2 regions of the Limosilactobacillus urinaemulieris genome follow, and region 2 is predicted to be linked to the other one. Evidence: predicted binding sites of a transcription regulator. Region 2 holds the regulator's gene; the other holds the start of a gene.

Region 1 (10,919 bases), on a different contig from region 2:
TTTCCCAATAATTGGTGGTAAGCCAAATCGAATCTGCTTTTGGTTAGCACGGCTAATTTCCTTCCGGGTTAAATCAATCTTGTCATTAATCAGAACGGCATTTTCATAAAGAAGTAACCCACTTCGCGTAATCATTTCATCACGATGGAAGCGATCCTTACGAACTAATTGGGTATTAAATTCCCTTTCTAATCGTTGAATTGCTTGAGTAATGCTCGGCTGGGAGACCTTAAATTCTTTAGCAACCCGTGTGTAATTTTTATATTTAACTAACGCAACAAAATACTGTAAATCGCGGGTATTCATTTTTGTTCCTTCCTTTTTTCGATACATAATCATATCTTACGCCATAACCAAACGGAACGGCAAGCAGATAATAATGACAAGCGTAATTAATTATCTCCGAAAGCAAAAAAAGACTGACGAAAATAATTAATTTTCGCCAGTCTGTTAGTTAATTTTCTATTCTAGACTTTGAGTGGTTGAGCAACTGAGTCGAGAACTGCTTGCCGTGCCTAGCTGATGTTCTAGGCAACTGAGTCAAAACGCGCTCGCCCTAACCTTCCTCGAGCTAACGACCTCCACCTCCGACGACGAGACGTCGTTCGGTGGAGAAATCGTTAGCCACCGGAAGGTTTTAACGGGCTCGCACTCTCTAATTACCACATACCCAATACTTTCATCCAGAGGCTTCCGATACCGATCCAAACGACGATGTAGAAGATCCCGAGGACAAAGTTGAGTGACCACCACTTGGATTGAGGAACGTAACCAGAACCAAAGAGAACTGGTGCAGGACCTGAAGCGTAGTGCGTAGTCGATGCCATTAAGTTACCAAAGAACCCAAGCATCAAAGCGGCTAACATTGGTGGAACGTTAGCAGAAATTGCCACTGCCAAGAAGGCACTGTACATTGCAGTAACGTGGGCAGTCGAACTAGCAAAGAGGTAGTGGGAGTAGAAGTAAACCACAATCAGGATGATTAATACTAATACCCAATTCATTCCGTGAAGTGAGCTACCAACAGCCTTACTTAACCATGGAATAAATCCTAAGCTTGTCAATGAACCAGCCATCATAACCAGAACAGAGAACCATGTTAATGTGTTCCAAGCACCAGTTTCATGCAAAACGTCTTGCCAACTGAGAACCCCAGTTAAGAGGAGTAATCCTAATGCGATGAAGGCAGCCAAAGTTGCATCAATCCCAATAAAGCTACCAACAATCCAAAGTACCAAGGCTAAGACAAAGATTACAGCCATCAACTTTTCTGGAAGGGTCATTGGTCCCATTTCAGTAAGTTGATCTTCTGCCCATTGCTTAGCATTAGGTGTTTCCTTAATTTCAGGCGGATACATCTTGTAAATCAACCATGGGACAACAATTAATGAAATAACACCAGGTACCAAGGCAGCTAAGAACCAGCCAACCCAGGTAACATTAACGCCATTTCCCTTAGCAAGGGTTTGAACTAGCGGGTTAGCAGCCATTGCCGTCATGAACATTGCAGCGGTAATCATATCACCATGGTATTCAGCAAAGATTAAGAATGAACCAATCTTTCGGGATGTTCCCTTTTTGGGGTCTGAACCAAATGATTGTGATAATGATTCAATAATTGGGTATAGGACACCACCAGCACGAGCAGTGTTACTTGGAGTAGCCGGTGCCAAGATGAGGTCAACCCCAATTAATGAATAAGCTAAGCCAAGGGTTCGCTTACCAAAGGCCTTAACAAAGTTCAATGCAATCCGCCGGCCAAGTCCGGTCTTGATAAACCCACGAGCAATGAAGAATGCCATTGCAATCATCCAGATGGAGGCATTCCCAAACCCAACAATTGCCTTTTCCATTGGTACAGTCTTTGTCAATACCGTTAAGGCAAACGCAACAATTGATACTCCACCAATTGGTAATGGTCGAGTGATACATGCAATAATCGTTGCAACGAATAAGGCAAACATATGCCAACCGGCAACTGGAACTGCAGCTGGCTTGATTGGGGTCATAAACCATAAGATTAGACCAACGATAACAGGCCAAATGAACCCCTTATAATTTACACTTTCTAATTTTTTCATCTTTCCGTCCCTTAATAAATAGTAATAATTGCTTTCGGTGGTATTTCACCACCAACTTTTGCTATTTTTTACAAACTCCGTGCGTAAAGAGCAACTTGTTGACCTGCTTGACGACCAAAGACGATCGTTTCAGCAATGGAGTTACCACCAACACGGTTGTTACCATGAAGCCCACCAGCTACTTCACCGGCAGCGAAGAGTCCCTTAATGATGTCACCATTGCCATCAAGTACTTGGGTCTTTGGTGTGATGTGGATTCCTCCCATTGTGTAGTGAATAGCAGGTGCAATGTGGATAGCGAAGAATCCTGGCTTAGTAATGCCACGATCCATCCCCGTTGTCCGACCAAATTCAGCATCGTCATGGTTTTCAACTGCTTGATTCCAAGTAGTAACCGTTTGCTTCAAGTTGTCTGGATCCACATTAATTTGCTTAGCAAGATCTTCAATCGTTTCACCATGAACAACTAAGCCAACCTTGTCATAGAATTCAATCGCCTTAACGTGATCGCGAATTCCTTGATCAAAGATTAAATAAGCACTGTGCTCAGGTAACGCAGTAATTGCATTTGCACAAATCTTCCGCGTATTTAGCTCATTAACGAACCGTTTTCCTTCACCATTAACCATAATGGCTCCTTCGCCACGAACTGCTTCACCAATCAGGTAAACGTGAGGGTTATCTTGTTGAACGGTTGGGTGAACCTGAACTAAATTCATTTGCATCAATTCAGCCCCAACGTTTTCAGCCAATTTCAACCCATCACCAGTAGCTCCCGGTTGGTTAGTTGTTTTGTAGCTTTCAAGATCTGGGCGGAACCGCTTAATGTATTCTTTTGAAGCACCGAAACCACCAGTAGCAAGGATAACAGCTTTCGCATTAATAACCTTAGTGATTCCATCAGCGTCAACCTCAACACCATTAACTCGGCCATCGTCAGCCCGCCGCAATTTAGTAACCTTAGTCTTGTTAAACACAGGAATATCTTCTTGGGCAACAACTTCCAATAAACTCTTGACCAAGAAACCACCGATTGGCGCCATACTTGCTGGACGGTGGGTCCGCTTTTTGGACATTCCCCCGGTAATGGTAATATCATCCAGCTTAATGTCATGATCAGCTAACCAATCAATTGCTGGGGCAGTATGGTAAACAAAGTAGCCTAACATATCTTTATCGTTGAGCCGACCACCATCCTTATATGTTTCATGGTAAAAGTCAGCAACGTTATCGATCACACCATGGTGAAGTTGAACATTGGTTTCAGCAGCGTTCATTCCAGAAGAGGCCCGGTTAGTATTCCCACCAAGTTCCTCTTCCTTTTCTAATACCGCAACCTTCATCCCTAATTCATTTGCTTGAATAGCGGCTGAAAGGCCAGTCCCACCAGAACCAATAATTACAACGTCATAGTCATTTTCTAACTTGCCAACAGATGTTGGTTGAAATTTTGCCATTACGTAGTTCTTCCTTTCAATATTTGTTAGCTTTAAATCTAGTCCTTACGATCAACGTTGGTCATCTTTAACATGTCCATCCATTCGTCGTATTGTTCTTCAGTTACCTTACCAGACTTCAAAGCAGCTTCCTTCAAGGTACTTCCTGCCTTATCAGCAGCTTGAGCAATCTTAGCGCTGTCGTGGTAACCAATGTGTGGTGATAATGCCGTAACAGTCATTAGTGAGTTATCAACTAATTCTGCCATCCGGTCTTCATTAACGGTCATGCCATGGATCATCTTGTCAGCAAAGCCCATGATTGTTCCAGTCATCAAGTCGGCTGATTCAAGGAACGCATCAATCAACACTGGCTTGTAGACGTTCATTTCAAAGTTACCTTGTGATGATGCCATTGTTACAACAGTATCATTACCGAATACCCGTAAAGCAGCCATTGTTACGGCTTCAGCTTGGGTTGGGTTAACCTTACCAGGCATAATTGATGAACCAGGTTCGTTAGCTGGGATGTTTAATTCACCGTAACCAGCACGTGGGCCAGAACCCAAGAAACGAATATCTTGAGCGATCTTGAACATATCAGCAGCTAAACTCTTCAATGCGCCGTGAACAACGTCTAAGCCGGAGTGGTTAGCTAAGCCGTAGAACTTGTTTGAGTCAGCTGTTAAGTTTAAGCCGTATACTTCGCTAAGCTTTTCAGCAATCTTTTCTGGCATCCCTTCAGCAGCGTTTAATCCAGTACCAACTGCAGTTCCACCAATTGCCAATTCATTTAAGGTTGGTTCAAGGGTCTTAATGTAGTCAAGATCATGTTCAAGAGAAGCCACGTAACCGGATAATTCTTGACCGAAAGTCAACGGAACGGCATCTTGTAAGTGAGTCCGACCAACCTTAACGGTGTGCATGTACTTTTCTTGCTTGGCCTTCAATTCATCAATCAAGTGTTGAACAGCTGGCTTCAACTTATCAAGAGCTTCCAAAGCAACAACATTCATTGCTGTTGGGAAGGTATCGTTAGAACTTTGACCCTTGTTAACATCATCGTTTGGTAAGATTTCGATGTCAGGGTTAAGTTGGTGGGCCTTATGAGCAACAACTTCATTGGTGTTCATGTTAGTTTGTGTACCAGAACCAGTTTGGTAAACCTTCAATGGGAAGTCTTTACGTAATTCTTCATCGCTCAAAGCTAAGAGTTCATCAATTGATTGAACAATCAAGTTACCCTTTTCTTCAGAAATAGCCTTTGTTTCCATGTTTGCTTGGGCAGCTGCCTTCTTAATGTTCAACAAAGCACGAATAATGGCTAATGGCATATACTGACCAGTTGGGAAGTTATTGCGACTCCGTTCTGTTTGTGGTCCCCATAATGCATCTGCAGGAATTTGAACTGGACCAAGAGTATCTTCTTCAGTACGGTATTTTGTCATTGTAAAAGCCTCCATTGTCTAAATAAATCGTCTATTTGTGAAAAAATACACATCAATTACACTACTATCCTAACGCGGTATAATATCCATAGTCAAACTTTCAACATGTTATAAAATTCACTTATGGCATTCCCCTGATCACTGATAATTATTGAGTTCCGCATTAATCGTTGAATAAATTTCACAAGCAAACCAAACAAAAAAACCTAGTTAATTTCTCAAAAAAGTAACTAGATTTTTATTGCTATTAAGATTAAAATCACAAAGTTATTAGACAGAATAACCTAATTTTAGCATTAGTTTTCATTATCAATCATTACCTTTTCCATGATAACGTCCTTCTTTGGCTTATCCATACTATCACGCTTAGCCTGACTAATCTTTTTTACTACATCCATTCCGGTAATTACCTGGCCAAATACGGTATGACGATGATCCAACCACGGAGTACCGCCCACCTCTGCGTAATGATCGATAATTTCTTGCGGATAACCAACTGCTTTCATTTGTTCAATCATATTAGCTGGAACGTGTTCATTAGAAACAATGAAAAACTGGCTGCCATTAGTGTTGGGACCAGCATTAGCCATTGAAACCGCTCCGTTAAAGTTAAACAATTCATCGGAGAATTCATCCTCAAAAGCTTTTCCATAAATACTCTTACCGCCACGACCAGTTCCAGTTGGGTCGCCACCCTGGATCATAAAATCAGGAATAACCCGATGGAAGATCACTCCATTGTAGTAACCCTTTTCCGCTAGTTGAACAAAATTATCAACCGTTTTTGGTGCCTGCTCTTTAAATAACTGAACCTTAATGTCACCAAGGTTCGTTTTGATTGTCGCTTGCGGCCCCTTTACAGCCTCAAGATTTAATTGCGGATATTGCATCTTGCTTCCTCCTTAATTTTTTTACTCATGACTTATTCTTAGCACACAAGCACCCTTAATGTCACCACGTTTAACATACTTCAATGCATCAAGCGCCTTTTCAAGCGGGTATTCGGTAACCTCAGGATGAATATTAAGACGATCAGCCAACGTTAAGAACTCTTCTCCATCACGACGCGTATTACTTTCAACACTTGTTAATGTTTTTTCATGGAAAAGGTGCTTCTGGTAGTTTAGGGATGGAACGTCTGACATGTGGATTCCTGCCATCGCTAATGTTCCTCCTGGAATCAGGCTCTCTAAAGCTGGTAAAACAATATCACCTACTGGAGCAAATATAATTGACGAATCTAACGGAACATCTGAAAGATCATATGCTCCCTTAGCAGAAACACAGCCAAGTTGAAGGGCAAACTTTCGGGCATCAGCGCCTCGAGTAAAGACATGTACTTCTACTCCTTGAGCCAATGCAATCTGTGCTGTTATGTGTGCAGAACCACCAAAGCCGTATAACCCAAGGCGACCACCTGCAGGGACATTTGCCCGCTCATAAGCTCGGTAACCAATTATTCCGGCACATAACAATGGCGCTGCTTCCAAGTCGTTGAATTTTTCGGGGATTCGGTAAGCAAATCCTTCTGGTACAGTAACATACTCAGCGTAGCCTCCATCATGATCCCAGCCGGTATAAACTGAATGCGGGCAGAGGTTTTCATGACCAGAACGACAGAATTTGCAAACACCGCACGCATGACGGAACCATGGAATCCCAATCCGCTCCCCTAGTTCAAACCGTTGTGTTTCTGGTCCAAAGGCAACCACCTTACCGACAATTTCATGTCCTGGAGTAACGTGCTCATGATGAACTGGCAAATCACCTTCTGCCACATGCAAATCGGTATGACAAACACCACAAGTAAGGACTTTTACCAAGACCTCCCCGCGTTGTGGCTGCGGAACTGGCTTAGTAACAAGCTTTAGTGGAGCGTTTTCACCATCAATTGGACCGGGAGTCGTTACTTCCCAAGCCCGCATTGTTTTTGGAATCTCAACTTGATTACTCATCTTCAAGACCTCTTTTGATTAGCTTTCTGTAAACTATTGTAGTCCTTTTTGAACATTTGTGAATTAGCAAACAATAAAATCATTGATACTGTTTAGCAATTTCTGCTGTTAAGGCAAACCATTGTTTTTGTAACTGATTAGCATTAAAGTCGCTATTGATTGTTTGATCGTCCTGAGCAGCTAATTCTAAACCAGCAGTTCCGCCAATATCATCTACAATCCCCTTACCGCTGCCATCTAAAACTTTGGGTTCAGTTGGACTTAGTCGATAGCGTCTGATCGGTGTCGTTTTCTCAATTAGAATATTGAATTGCCAAGAATCACCAAAGTCATATTCGAGTGTTAACTGATCGCCCTGATGAGCCTCCCCTAACCAGTGGAGCGTGATATTCTCTCCGCCATCAAGGTACGGTAATTGATAATTTTTCTTGTTTAGTTGAAGATTATACAGGTGTGAGCCGGTTGCACCAAAACTAGCCATAATGAAGTAGCAAAGATCATCAAACCGGGTTTCGCCACTAAACTGAAGTCGGCGCCACATTGTCGGTTGGTAATCAGCTAATTCAACCTTTATTTGGTATTCTGTTTTTCGGTAATGGTGAGCATGTTTTAACGAAGAACGACGCCGGGCAAGCTCGGATTCCGCGCTATGCAGCATCCTTTCTAGCCGGTAGCCTTCCTTAGCGGATGTGGCGTTATCAATTGCTTGATTCAATGCCTGACTAAACTGATCAAAGTCAACATCAGCAAATAAATCTTGCCGCTTAAGGAACCGACCGAATTCCCGAAAGGCGGCTCCCATCCCCCGATACTTTGAAGTAGTCAGTCGTTCACTATTGCGTTTGCCGTAATCATAAACGTAATAGTAAATTATCGAAACATCATCCAGAATTGTCTTCCCGCTTTCTGCAAGGTAAGATAAGTAGTCCGTTGCGTAATCAGTATCCCGATCGATAATTTGATCACTCTTCCCCATTTGTTCCAGCGATGAACGATAATCCTGAATAATCTCCTCGCTAACTTCTGACTCGTTCATGACATCATTGAGTGATTCAGAATGATAAAGATATCGTCGATTATGCTCATTAAGCTTAGGATGTGCAGGGATAGCAAATTTATTAATTACGTAATTCTCAAAAAGCTCCGTTGCCATTTGAACCTCGTTCGTTTTTACATCCTGCAACTTTAAATTTTTCATCAACGCAAGGGAAATTGCTGGATTACTGGGATCATCATCCCACTGCACAATATCAGGCCGCGTTAACAGGTTTTGAAAAATCTGTAATCGCTGTTGAAGTGCAGGAACAACTGGTCGAACAAACTCAACCTGTTTCAATTGGGCATCACGAATCATGCGAATTTTAACTCGCGGTACTGGAAGAACTTCTAATAACCGAATTAGTTCACGTTTAAATGTTGACGTAAATGCTCGCGGATCACTAAATTGCTGAGGGTGACGGACAATTACCGGTAACGATAGAAGATTATTCATTACAATCATAAAGTCGCCGGTTACCCTAATCGACCAGGCATCGGTGCGCATTAACCGTTGTTCATCAGCTAACCTTGTATTTGCATGGAGATGCTGAGCAACATTATTTTCAACAGCAATTAACACCATCATCACTCCTTCTTCTAAAACGGGGTTACTTTAATTCTTTAGCGTCTCTCCAGAAAATCTAAGAACCCCTCTTTAATCTCTTCCGTTTCCTTTATCTCCATTGTGACAGAATGGCTAAATGAAAACAAATATTCTAGACAATCGAGACAAAACTACTACAATAATTAAGAAAACGTGAAATATTAAAAGGAGTAACCAAAATGATTAATTCTGGTAAATTAGATATTTTTGATCTCAAAAAAATCAAAATTAATCGAACGGCAAAAGAGTTAGAAGAGGCAGGAAAGGAAAAGCGGGCTAAGGTAAGCAGCGAACAGTTAGCCGAATTTATTCCCGTCCACAGAGATCCTGTTGCTGCGATTAAGAAAACAGAATCTAAAATGGTTCAGGAACTGCTGCCCCTTCGTCATGAACGGATGCTGGCTAGCAAGTTTGCTTTTTTCCGGGGAACAGCAGAATTAATGGAACAAGATCTTAAAGATCAGTACCAAAGCCATATTCCGTTAATTATTTGCGGGGATGCCCACGTCAATAATTATGGTTTCTACGCCTCGCCAGAGCGCCAATTAATTTTCGGCCTGAATGATTTTGATGAATCGCGGATTGGCAATTGGGAAAGCGATCTTAAGCGTCTTCTGGTTAGTGCTCGCTTAGCCGGTGAAGAGAACGGCTTTAGTAACCACCATCTAAATGACGTCCTCCACCTAATCACTAAAACCTACCGTCATAGTATTAAGCACAATAATAAGCTAAGTCTCTTTCAACGGTTATACTCTTCATACGAAATCCACGATATGATCACTGCAATTGACACTTTGCATAGCAGCACAAGTCAAATGAACGAAATCCTCAATAAAATTGTCAAAAAAAGCAGTCGAAGCAACTCTGAGCAAATTGTTAAAAAAATGACGAGGGTTAACGAAAACGGCCAGTTACGATTTAATGAAAATGCTCCCCGTGCCAAACACATTAATGCAGAAAAATATGCCGAAATTCTTCAAGGATTTAACCGCTATCGAGATAATGTTCGTCAAGATATTCGCGTCTTCCTTGGTAATTTCAGTATTACCGATATTATTCGCTACAGCGTTGGCGTTGGTAGCTTTGGAACTCGTTGCTACTTGCTCCTCCTCACCGGGAATGAAGGTAGCCACCTAGTTCTTCAGATTAAAGAAGCAATGCCCCTTCGTTATAACTTACTCCGTTTACCAACTGCAGAAGCAATCAAAAACGGTGTACTGGCAGGCCGCAGAATCGTGACCGCGCAGCGAACCCTCCAAGCTTCTTCTGACCCATTTCTTGGTAGCACATCATTTGGCGGGCGGAGTTACTATGTTCGTCAGTTCCGTGACATGAAAGAATCAATTAACGTCAGCAAGCTTGATTACGAAAGTTTTAACCTCTACTGTCAGATCTGTAGCTCGCTGTTAGCAATGGCCCATTTTCAAAGTCCAACTGCCCCAATGGTCCGTGGTTACCTAAGAGGGCAGAAGGTATTAGACGACGGTCTCGTCGAATGGACAAACGCCTATGCCAAACAAGTAGCCATCGATTATGATGATTTTCGGAATAGCTTGCAGGATAATAACGTACTAATAACAAAATAAAGGTTTATAAGGAGGTGGTGCAAACGTTTGCACCACCTCCTTATAAATATGTGGTAAAATGGAATTTGTAAATATTGAAGCGCTTACTTCAAGGAGGCAAATAAAATTATGAATATTACTAAAGTACCGTTTGGAACTTACCAAGACAAACCAGTTACAAAGTATATTTTGACAAATGATCACGGTGTCCAAGCGGGAATCTTGGACTTTGCTGGGCTGTTACAGTCATTTAAGGTGCCAACAAAGGATGGCGGTAAGGCTGATATGATCTTAACTAGTGAAAACCTTGATGAATTTACTAACAATGGTTTTTGCACTAACCGTTTAATTGGCCGGGTTGCCGGAAGAATTGCTGATGGTCACTTTGAAATTGATGGCAAAGAATACCAACTTGAACAAAACGAAGGAAAGAACACGCTCCATGGTGGGACAAATGGTTTCTACAGCTACATTTGGAATGTTGATTCTACTAACGTCACTGATAATGAAGCATCCATTACTTTAAGTCTCACCCTTACCGAAGAAATGGATACTTTCCCTGGAAAGATTCATGTTACCGCAACCTACACACTAGACAATGACGATAACCTGACCTTGAAGTTTGGCGCTACCTCCGATGCAGACACTTTGTTTAACCCAACTAACCACACTTATTGGAACATGGCTAAGGCAAGTGCCAAGACGGTTGACCAATTAAAACTCTATGTCAATTCCAAAAACCACTTAGCCGTTGACGATGGCAAGATCCCAACTGGAGAAAAACTGGCAAAC
Region 2 (10,919 bases):
GGATCAGACAAACTAGTAGCAATATCTTCATCTTGACCACCAATGCCTAATTTAGTGGTTGTTACTAGTGGCTCTTTCTCTACCGTACCATTTTCGTCTTCTACAAGGACTTGATAATTTGCCGGATATTGAGCTTGTTTCTTAAGAAATACATAGTAGTTTAGTGTTGCATATAAATATCCAGCATATCTCATCCCCGCATCATTTCCGTCGTATGATCTATTACCTTGATCACTGTCTAAAACATCAAATTGATGCTTACCACGAGTTTGCTTATCGCGTTGAACAACAACATATCCCTCTTTAGCTAATTTAGAGATAATGTCATTATCTTTATTTGTATTGTCAAAGGGTTGATCAACATTAGCTAAGTTAAAGATCGATGGCGGATTTCCTTGAGCATCTGTTTCTAATTCTTGCCCCATATAAACACTATAAACACCATACTTACTTGTTGCAGGATCAAGCTTGTAACTAATATTTGCATCTTCTGGATTAAGGTGGTCTACTCCAGTTACATCCACATAGTGAATTTGTACCTTCGCACCACTACCATCCTCTGGCAATAGAATAGGAGCGTAGTGTAAGTTCAAGATTTGAGGACTAGGATCCTGCATCTTTTTAGCATCATATTCAGTATTATCAAAAACCCAAGTTTGATCAGCTGGAATACTGATATACTGACGTCCCGATTCATCAGTCGATACTTTCCAATTTTCATCACCAGTAATTTTTACTTTGTATGGTGTCGTTTCTGCTGTATACCCATCTGGAGTTAAATAAAGTTTATTATCCCCACCATATTGTGAAGGGCCACTAACTAAATAATTAAGAATCGGTAGTAAAACACTATCACTAGAATAGTAAAAACCTGATAATCCTTGACTCGGATCATAATTTTTCGTCAATTCTACAGTAAATGTAAGTTCATGCTTCTTCCCTTGAGAATCGGTGTACGCATAACTTGCTTTATCAATACGATAACCTGTACGTTGGTACACCAGCAATTGACTTAGATAAGAGTTAGAATCATCTTGTGGTATAGACGGCGTGTGTTTAATTGGGTTACCGTTTTCATCATAGTCATATTGACCAACTGAATAGTTAACTGGACTTCCATTATTATACAAAGCATTATATGTGCCTGAACCATTCGTTTTAGTCGGTAAAACAGCATTCCCTGTCTCACCTTGTATCTTAAAGTAATCGGTGCCTGATTTATCAGCATCCTCTGTCGTTTCAGGCAAAGCAAACTTCTTTGTTACGGGATCTCTTCTATATGGGTCGTTATCACTCAAGATATAGAATTCTTGTTTTCTTTCTTGAATTGGCGTATAAACTACAAAGAAATTCTGAGAATACTCTGCTGGAATATTTCCATCAGTAACTGAATCATATTTTCCGTTAGCCCTTAAGGCATCGGCTAAAGTATCATAAGCTGAAAGAGTCCCATCATTTACATGACTCAATAAAGAGGATTGTGACAATGAATGAACAGCTTCACCTTCTGTACTTTCATAGTCTTGAGAAAGGGCCATTAAATTTTGCTGATTTGAATAGTAAATCTTGTAGTTATAACCATCACGCTTCAAATCAGCATCAGTTAGCCTGAACTTAATATCCGTATCACTATTCTTACCAGATGATGAATCTAATATCTGATTTGGTTTACCTAATCCTTGACCTATCAAAACCAAATTAGCATGGTTAAGTCCATACTTAATGACGATAGTTTGAACAAATTCAAAGGTGTTCTCGGCAACTTTACCATCAACTACTTTTTTAACATCATTATTGCCAACAATATTATATAGTTCACCAGGAGTATTTAACTTAATGCCATCAGTATTCAAAGAAGTTCGAACAGCATTGAGCAATAATGAACCGTAAACTAGAGATGTTTTCCAATTAATTTGATCTAATTGATTGGTAGTAGTATTAGTAGCAGCTTGAAACATTAAACCGTTAACTACATTTGGAAATTCATATTCGCTTAGGGTTAACTTATCTCCAATATTTGAGAAATCATTAATAGTTAATACTTTCCCTGTTAATGGATTATATGATCCTGTAATTTCAACTGGATCTAATTCCTTATTATCGTCTGGCTTAAGTGGCACACCTGGCTTATCGATATCCTCAAATTTAACAATTCTTTTAACTATTATTTTCTTAGTAAAAGTCTCTGCCTTAACCAAATTATAAACAACCGTATCACCATCAAAATCATACATTACCGTTTTGCCAAATTCGGCCGGATTATTTACACGATTGTCTGGATACTTAGTATTTGAATTTTCAATGTTAGCACCAGATTCAACATCTAATACATATCCATCTGGAATTGCATCGATCACTGCTTTAGGGATTAAAGCATAATTCTTATTCTTAACGGCATCATCAAAGTCACTATTCTTAGTTGCTTTAATAAAATCAGTCTTTTGCATTGTATCTTTACCATCTTGGTAAGTATGACTTAATTCAGGAATAGCGATATCTGCCTGACTATTATCATTAAAGTGTAGCTTAAAGTTCACAATTGATTGACCTGTAATTGTAACTGAAGCAGAATCCTTACTTCCAGCAGCTATTACAATTGGCTTTAGCAAATCTGTCCATACAACGGAAGAAGCATATACCGTCTTATTGTTATCATGAACAAAATTAGGGTCATAGCCATCAAGATTAAGGCCATAAACTGTATCCCCTGGAATTTCATCGATCGTGGCCATAACGGTCTTAACATTTGACCAGTCGTTTATTTGATCAGCACTAACAAAGTGGGTCATCAGGTCAGAGTCATCTGAATTAAGCTGAGTTAAGTCTAGATTTTCTGTCGAATAATAAATTCGTACTCCCTGAGATACGGTTTGGTTAGTAGTAATATTTTTTACTTTAGCTGAATTCCCGTCTTTCAACTTAAAATCAAATTCAGACTTCTTATCATCCGTTCCAGGAACATGAGCAATAATCACTGCATCATGTTCTGCCTTGGATTCAGAATTAACTAAAACATTAGAGATTACCATTTCTGATGAACCCTTATCATCAGATTGGCCTTGCATAGTTAAATCTTTATTTTGGTTACCTTGGGCTTGAGTTTTTGGATAAACACCTGTTGCGGCAATAACACTCCAATCACCCCAAGCAAGCTGGTAGGCATTAGTAGAGTTTTCTACAAAAGGCAACTTATCAGGATTTGTTAGTGCAGGATAGCTATAATTTCTTTCACCATCAGGCAATACTACATAGACCTGATAATTACTACTCAAGTTATTATGAGTAATTAAATTAGAATTATCTAGGTTGATTCTCCATTGTGTACTTGGATCCTTCCGACTAAAATCACCCACAATCTTAACAACATTCCGCCCATTAATTCTCAGTTCAGATACCTTTGCATTCTTAGGTAAGTCTGCACTATTAAAGACTGCATTAGTTGGCAGTACCACATAATAGGTCAATTTTTCTGGATCATTTAGGAAATCACTCGCATAGGAATATATAGATCCAGCATTCTTGGTTCCAGGTTGCTTATTGGTCTGGGATTCCGATGCACTAATTTGATTGTTGTGAATTTCAGGCTTTACCGGAATTTTTTCAACAATTTTCTGATTTTGGGTAAAAGTGGCTGGCTCACCTGGTGATGCAATTCCACTGGCAGTTAAATGGAGTTCAGTGTGTAAGTTATTACCTGCTTTTACTTCAGAGCCATCTTGGTAGTTCTTAGCCAAAACCCCGTTCAAGCCAAAATTATTTACTGAATCAAAGGCAATTAGTTTATCAAATACTAATTGAACGTTTTTGATCTTCTTTCCAGCCGTTGCACTAAGTAACGTTGATGAACTACCTGCATTAAATGTCCCCGTCTGCTTACTACCATCATCTAAAGTAAAGGTATAAGAGAAACTGTGTTTTGTATCATTCACCGATAAGCCACTAATGTCCATCCCATCAGGAACATCGATCGTTGCTTGAACATCAGTTAAATCATAAGGACTATTATTAGTAATATTGATGTATTTATTTAGATCGTGGTTAGTCTTATTTTCAATTGCCGTTACTGGCTTTTGGGTATCAAGATCACCATTTTGATCATATTCATAAGCATCCGGTCCGATGTTGCCTGAAAAAATATCGCCCGCTGGAACCTTATCTAGTCCATGGTCTTGTCCCAAAATTATCACTGACACAGGATTAACCGTATCGCTTACACTATCATTGTTTCCTGTTTCTTGGGTTACTTTAGGATTAACATTACTTGCTAGCGGAGTATCTCCCTTGGGGACATCCATCTTAAACTGACCAATGATTTCAAAATCTAAAGAAGATGAATATCTAATCTTTAGATTTTTTAGCTGTTCGTTAGACAATTGTGGCAAATTAATCTTTACGACATTACCATCCTGAGTTACAGAAACATTATATGATTTTCTCAAGTTAGTAATCGCATTATTAGTAGCATCTGTATTTAACACAAAATGATCGGGCATCGGAATTTCTAACGTTGTCCCGTGATTAAATTGCGGATAAAAAGTACTAATAATTGGTTTCCAAACATAATCCGTATTAGCCAGAATTGCCTTATTCGTTACTTCTTTACCTGCCGTTGTATATATGGCTTCATTACTAGAATATACACCGTCTTTATGTTTCCAAGCTAAGCTTACATAAGTAGAGACTTTTTGATTAAATTCGACTGTCTTAAGTAATTGGTCATTCTTATACAAATAAGCCTTACGTTTAAATGTACCAGTTGAATGAAGCTTACTTGTATCAAAAGAACTATTTGTAGACAAAATAATTGGCTGCGTATTGGCATTATCCTTAGTAAAAGTATCAGTTAGTACCCACTGTTTATTGGCTTTATCGTAAGCTAAACTTCCGTTCCCGTAATCACCTTGGAATTGACCAAAATCAACTGTATCAATTCCATTGCCATCTGAGTCGGTTGCGTCAAAGCCATCACTGGTTTCGGGGATGACGACTTTGTAAATATCCCCCGCCCTAGCCTCATTGGTATTGAAGTTAAAGGTAATGTCATTACCTGAATTAATATCAGTCTTATCAGCTGTAAATTCAGTATGTTTTACTTGGCTATTACCATCTTGAGTTTTCTGTTCCTTAACAGCATCCTGCGTAAGTGGTTGTTGTGTCTGAGTTGAATTAAGAGTCGTCGTTTCCGCAGTTGACTTTGATTTCTCCGAATTCTGAGCATTATCGCCTTGCTTATTTGATAAGCTAACCGTCTTTTCAGACTGAATAGCTACCGCTGAAGAGGATGCACTTTCCGAAGAATCCGTTTCAGGCTTAACCGGTGAATTGCTATCAGCGTGGGCTACCGTACTTCCTCCAATAACAATAGTCGTTCCTAGTAAAACTGAAGCAACGCCAACTGTAAGTTTTCTTAATCCGAAACGTTGACGTTGCTTTTCCATTTTACGTAAATATTCTTGAGTATTTCTACTAGACAATGTCCATTTCCTCCCCATTAGCTAACTATCTAATAATTAAAACTATAACTTCAATCGATTTAATTAATTATACGATCAATTTAACCTATTGAAAACTAATTCCAACAACTCAAACGATAAGCAAAAAGACTGCCAGCCCCTCGCTTTTTAACGAAGGACCGACAGTCTTTTAATTAATTAAATTTAATCTGTGATTAGCGGAATTACATCATTCCACCCATTCCAGCACCTGGTTGAGGAGCTGGAGTTTGGTTATCATTTGGGTCTGGCTTGTCAGCAACAACTGCTTCAGTAGTCAACAATAATGCGGATACTGATGCAGCGTTTTGAAGTGCAGAACGTGTAACCTTAGTTGGGTCAACAATTCCGGCTTCAACCATATCTTCAAACTTGCCATCAGCAGCGTTGTAACCGATTCCTGGCTTTTCGCTCTTCAATTGGTTAACAATTACTGAGCCTTCAACACCGGCGTTTTCAGCAATTTGACGAACTGGTGCTTCCAAAGCATCCTTAACGATGTTAACACCAGTAGCTTCATCGCCAGTAGCCTTAATGTCATCTAATGCTGGAAGAACGTTTACTAAGGCAGTACCACCACCAGGAACGAAACCTTCTTGAACAGCAGCCCGGGTAGCATTCAAGGCATCTTCAATCCGGTACTTCTTTTCCTTCAATTCGGTTTCAGTTGCAGCACCAACCTTAACAACAGCAACACCGCCAGAAAGCTTTGCAAGACGTTCTTGAAGCTTTTCCTTGTCAAAGTCAGAAGTTGACTTACTAATTGCTTGCTTAATTTGGTCAACCCGTTCAGTGATTGCTTCCTTGGAGCCCTTACCATCAACAATAGTAGTACTGTCCTTAGTAACGGTTACCTTGTTAGCTTGACCAAGTTGATCAACGGTAGCATCCTTCAAGCTCATTCCTAAGTCATCAGAAATAACAGTACCACCAGTCAAAACAGCGATATCTTGCAATTGAGCCTTCCGCCGGTCACCAAATCCTGGAGCCTTAACAGCAACAACGTTAAAGGTTCCCCGAATCTTGTTCAAAACAAGGGTTGGCAGTGCTTCACCAGTAATGTCATCAGCGATAATTAAGAGTGAACGACCTTCTTGAACAACTGATTGGAGAAGTGGCAAAATGTCTTGAATATTGCTAATCTTCTTGTCAGTAATCAAAATGTATGGGTTATCCAAATCAGCTTCCATCTTATCATTGTCGGTAACCATGTATTGTGACATGTAACCGCGATCGAAGCTCATCCCTTCAACAACGTCAACGCTGGTTTCAACACCACGAGAATCTTCAATAGTGATAACACCATCGTTACCAACCTTTTCCATTGCATCGGCAATCAACTTACCAACTTCTGGGTTAGCAGCTGAAATTGAAGCGATTTGTGCAATGTCGTCCTTGGTCTTAACGTCATGGGACATCTTCTTTAATGCTTCAACAGCAGCTTCAGTAGCCTTGTCAATTCCCCGACGAATACCAACTGGGTTAGCACCAGAAGTAACGTTCTTCATTCCGGCATTAACAATTGCTTGGGTCAAAACAGTAGCAGTGGTAGTACCGTCACCAGCAATGTCATTGGTCTTGGAAGCTACTTCAGAAACAAGCTTAGCACCCATGTTTTCAAAATGATTTTCTAATTCGATGCTCTTAGCGATTGTAACACCATCATTAGTAATGGTTGGTGTGCCATAGCTTTGTTCAAGGACAACGTTCCGTCCCTTTGGTCCCATAGTGGTCTTAACTGTGTCAGCTAATTTATCAACACCGCGAAGCATTGAGCTCCGTGCATCTTCAGAAAACTTAATTTCTTTTGCCATTTTTTTATTCACCTCATATTAATATTAATGCTGTCATCAACTAAACCCTAGCTACTTATTCAACAATAGCAACAAGGTCCTTTTCATGAACAACGAGGTACTTTTCGCCGTCGTATTCAACTTCATTTCCGGCATACTTATCAAAGAGGACGCGATCGCCTTCCTTAACAACTGGTGCTAACTTTTCTCCATTATCTAAAGTCCGTCCAGCACCAACAGCAATTACCTTTCCTGTAGTAGGCTTTTCCTTAACGTTAGAAGCAAGAACAATGCCACCAACAGTCTTTTCTTCTTCTGTTTCTGCTTTAAGAAGAACGCGATCTCCTAATGGTTTTAACACGTTAATCCCTCCATTTTGATAAATTCCATACTCAAATTAGCACTCTCATGTACCAAGTGCTAATTACATTTTCTACTATACCATTTTTAGAGTTGATTGCAACCAATATGCTCTTCAGACGATGCTAACTAAAAAGTCGTCGGTAATTACATCTAGCGTAACTACCGACGATTCTATAATTTAGATTGTTTTCTCATCATGATTATTTTCAGCATAATTCTTGATGAAGTAGATTAACGTTTGGAGTTCATTAGTTAAGTCAATATTTTGCACTTGAACATTCTTTGGAACCGAGAGACGAACTGGCGTAAAGTTCAAAATCCCTTTTACCCCAACGCTAACTAATTGATCCGCAACCTTTTGAGAAGTTGAGCTTGGAACAGTTAAAATCACGGCATCGATCTGCTGTTCCTTAATTTGCTTTTGCATCTCACTTGCTGGGTAAATTGGGATCCCGCTCTTTACAGTATTTGCTAATTCCGGCTTAGTATCGAACGCTGCACTAATCCGCAAGTTAGTATCTTGATGGAAATTATAGTTAAGGAGCGCACTTCCTAATGAGCCGACACCAACAAGGGCCACGTTAGTAAGGGTATCCTGATTTAGGATTCCCTTGAAGAAGTTCAACAGGCTCTCAACATCATAACCATAGCCCCGCTTTCCCAATTCACCAAAATAAGAAAAGTCACGACGGATGGTTGCGGAATCAACCTGAACCGCTTCTGAAAGCTCCGTCGATGAAACTCGTCGCTTATTTGCACTCAATAGTACACTAAGGTAACGGTAATAAATTGGTAAACGTTTTGCCGTTGCCTTAGGAATTTTCTTGGTAACCATTCTTTATTATTCCTCCTACGATTTTTATGTTATTCAACATTAGTGAGCTTAAAATCTTTACTCAATTTTGCTAGTTTGTGAAATCCAATTCTCTTATTATTCTAGCAACAAACTCTCCTATTGTGAACACTCAAACAAAATTATTTTTAAAAAATTTTTCATTTGCTTAATCGTTAACGTAATTTGTAGGTTAAACTTTGTGAAATCAAGGTCAACCAGCGTATAATGGAAAAGTACATCTTTTGAAGAACGAGGTAAACAAAATGATTCTTTTGCAAGCCAATAATGTAATGCGTCGCTTTGGCGCGGATGTCCTCTTTCATGACATCAATCTCCAAATTCAAGAACATGGACGAACTGCCCTTGTCGGTCGTAATGGTGCCGGAAAAACGACCCTATTAAAAATGATTGCCGGAATCACTAGTCCTGATGAAGGGACAATTTCTAAGAGCAAGAACCTGACTATCGGTTACCTAGCCCAGGATCAAGGATTGGACAGCCAAAATAGTATCTGGGCTGAGCTTGACCTAGTGTTTGCTCCCCTCCATAAAATGGAAAAGCAAATTCACCAGTTGGAAGACCAATTAGCTTCACTCGATCCAACAACGAAAGAATTTCAACTAACTACGGAAAAATATTCCCAACTCCAATCCGCTTTCAAGAAACAGGGTGGTTTTGAGTACGAGTCGCGAATGCGGGGAATCTTAAAAGGATTTGGATTTGAAGAGGCTGATTACCAAACCGCGATTAATTCCTTATCTGGGGGACAAAAGACAAAGCTGGCTCTTGCTAAGATCCTTCTGCAGTCTCCTGACCTTTTGATCCTAGATGAACCAACAAACCACTTAGATATGAACGTCCTTGCATGGTTAGAAGATTATCTAAAAAGCTACCAAGGCGCACTCCTTGTTGTTTCTCACGACCGGTACTTCCTTGACCGAGTTGTTTCCGATATTTATGATCTCGATAACCATACATTGCGGCATTATACCGGTAATTACACCCAATTTATGCAACACAAGCAGGAATGGCTTACCGCTGAATGGAAGCACTATGAACAGCAACAAAAGAAGATTGCGAAGCTTGAAGACTTTGTCAATCGCAACATTGTTCGGGCATCAACCACAAAACGTGCTCAAGCGCGCCGGAAACAATTAGAAAAAATGGAACGGCTGGATCGTCCCGAGACTGACGATCGGTCAATCCACTTTCATTTTCACAGTGATAAGGATAGCGGTAATGAAGTCCTGGACGTTGATCACGCAGTTGTTGGTTATAATGATCAAAAGCTTGCCGGGCCACTGTCGTTTTCCGTTCGCAAGCCCCAACGAGTTGGAATCATTGGACCTAACGGAATTGGTAAATCAACCCTGTTAAAGTCAATTTTGGATCGGATTCCACTGGTTAGCGGTTCAATTAAACTAGGCGCTAACTTACAAATTGGTTACTACGATCAGGAACAGCAGCAACTTCATCCCGAAAAATCAGTTTTAAATGAAGTTTGGGACGATCATCCAAACATTCCCGAAAAGGATATTCGCTCTCTCCTTGGTAGTTTTCTCTTTGTTGGTGATGATGTTTATAAACTGGTTCATGACCTTTCCGGTGGAGAAAAGGCCCGGCTAGAATTAACTAAACTTTCTTTTAAACCAATTAACTTCTTAATTCTTGATGAACCAACAAACCACTTAGATATTGATAGTCGTGAAGTCCTTGAAAATGCAATCAACGAATTTTCTGGAACGGTCCTGTTTATTTCCCACGACCGGTACTTTATTAACCAGGTTGCTACGGATGTTCTTGACATGAGTGCTACCGGAATTAAGCATTATGAAGGTGACTATGATGACTACCTTGAAGCCGTTAATAAGGAATTAGCTTCATCTACGAACCAGGATAGCCAACAAGTTAACTCTGCAGCTAAACCAAAGAAATCCAGTGCTCAACAATCTTACCAACAAAGTAAGGAAACCCAGCGTGCTCGGCGAAAGCTTCAGCGCCAAGTTGACAAGTTAGAAAACCAAATGGCTTCCCTTGAGGAACAGTCACAAGCAATTCAAGAACAGATGAGTCAACCAGAAATTGCTACTGACATTGGACAACTTGCGGATTTACAAAAACAACTGAATAAGTTAAATGAGCAATCTGAAGAAGTCGAGTTAGAGTGGACTAATGCAGCTGAAGAATTAGAGAAGTTCGATCAAGAAAATAGTTGACTTTTAGCCAAGAAGAAAGTAAACTGCAATCAAATGATCTAAGTAGGAAGTTCCAGAGAATGGTGGTCACCGGCTGAGAGCCACTTACATAATTCCGAATCCTAATCATTTCTAATCCAACACGTAAATAATATTTTTGAAAAAGAGTAAAGCATGTCTTTGAACGAGGATGGTAACGCCGTAACTGGTGCCTCGACATAGGCATGCTTTTTGTTTAGAA

What was found. The regulator Rex, encoded in region 2, represses fermentation and respiration genes when NADH is low (regulators of the CRP and FNR family bind a similar motif). The targets are predictions, from matches to a motif close to TTGTGAANTANTTCACAA.
Region 1: the regulator Rex is predicted to act here: its motif matches at 5,001-5,018, upstream of MR181_RS02470 (class II fumarate hydratase).

The regions. Positions count from the first base shown of each region.
Region 1 is NZ_CAKOBX010000002.1:213,586-224,504, forward strand. It holds gene MR181_RS02455 (LysR family transcriptional regulator) at 1-306, opposite strand, end outside; gene MR181_RS02460 (anion permease) at 660-2,081, opposite strand; gene MR181_RS02465 (flavocytochrome c) at 2,150-3,538, opposite strand; gene MR181_RS02470 (class II fumarate hydratase) at 3,577-4,965, opposite strand; gene MR181_RS02475 (peptidylprolyl isomerase) at 5,262-5,855, opposite strand; gene MR181_RS02480 (zinc-dependent alcohol dehydrogenase family protein) at 5,877-6,920, opposite strand; gene MR181_RS02485 (plasmid pRiA4b ORF-3 family protein) at 7,000-8,544, opposite strand; gene MR181_RS02490 (DUF2252 domain-containing protein) at 8,742-10,148, shown strand; gene MR181_RS02495 (aldose epimerase family protein) at 10,257-10,919, shown strand, end outside.
Region 2 is NZ_CAKOBX010000001.1:221,579-232,497, forward strand. It holds gene MR181_RS01020 (YSIRK-type signal peptide-containing protein) at 1-5,474, opposite strand, end outside; gene groL (chaperonin GroEL) at 5,678-7,306, opposite strand; gene groES (co-chaperone GroES) at 7,362-7,646, opposite strand; gene MR181_RS01035 (redox-sensing transcriptional repressor Rex) at 7,827-8,483, opposite strand; gene MR181_RS01040 (ABC-F family ATP-binding cassette domain-containing protein) at 8,747-10,699, shown strand.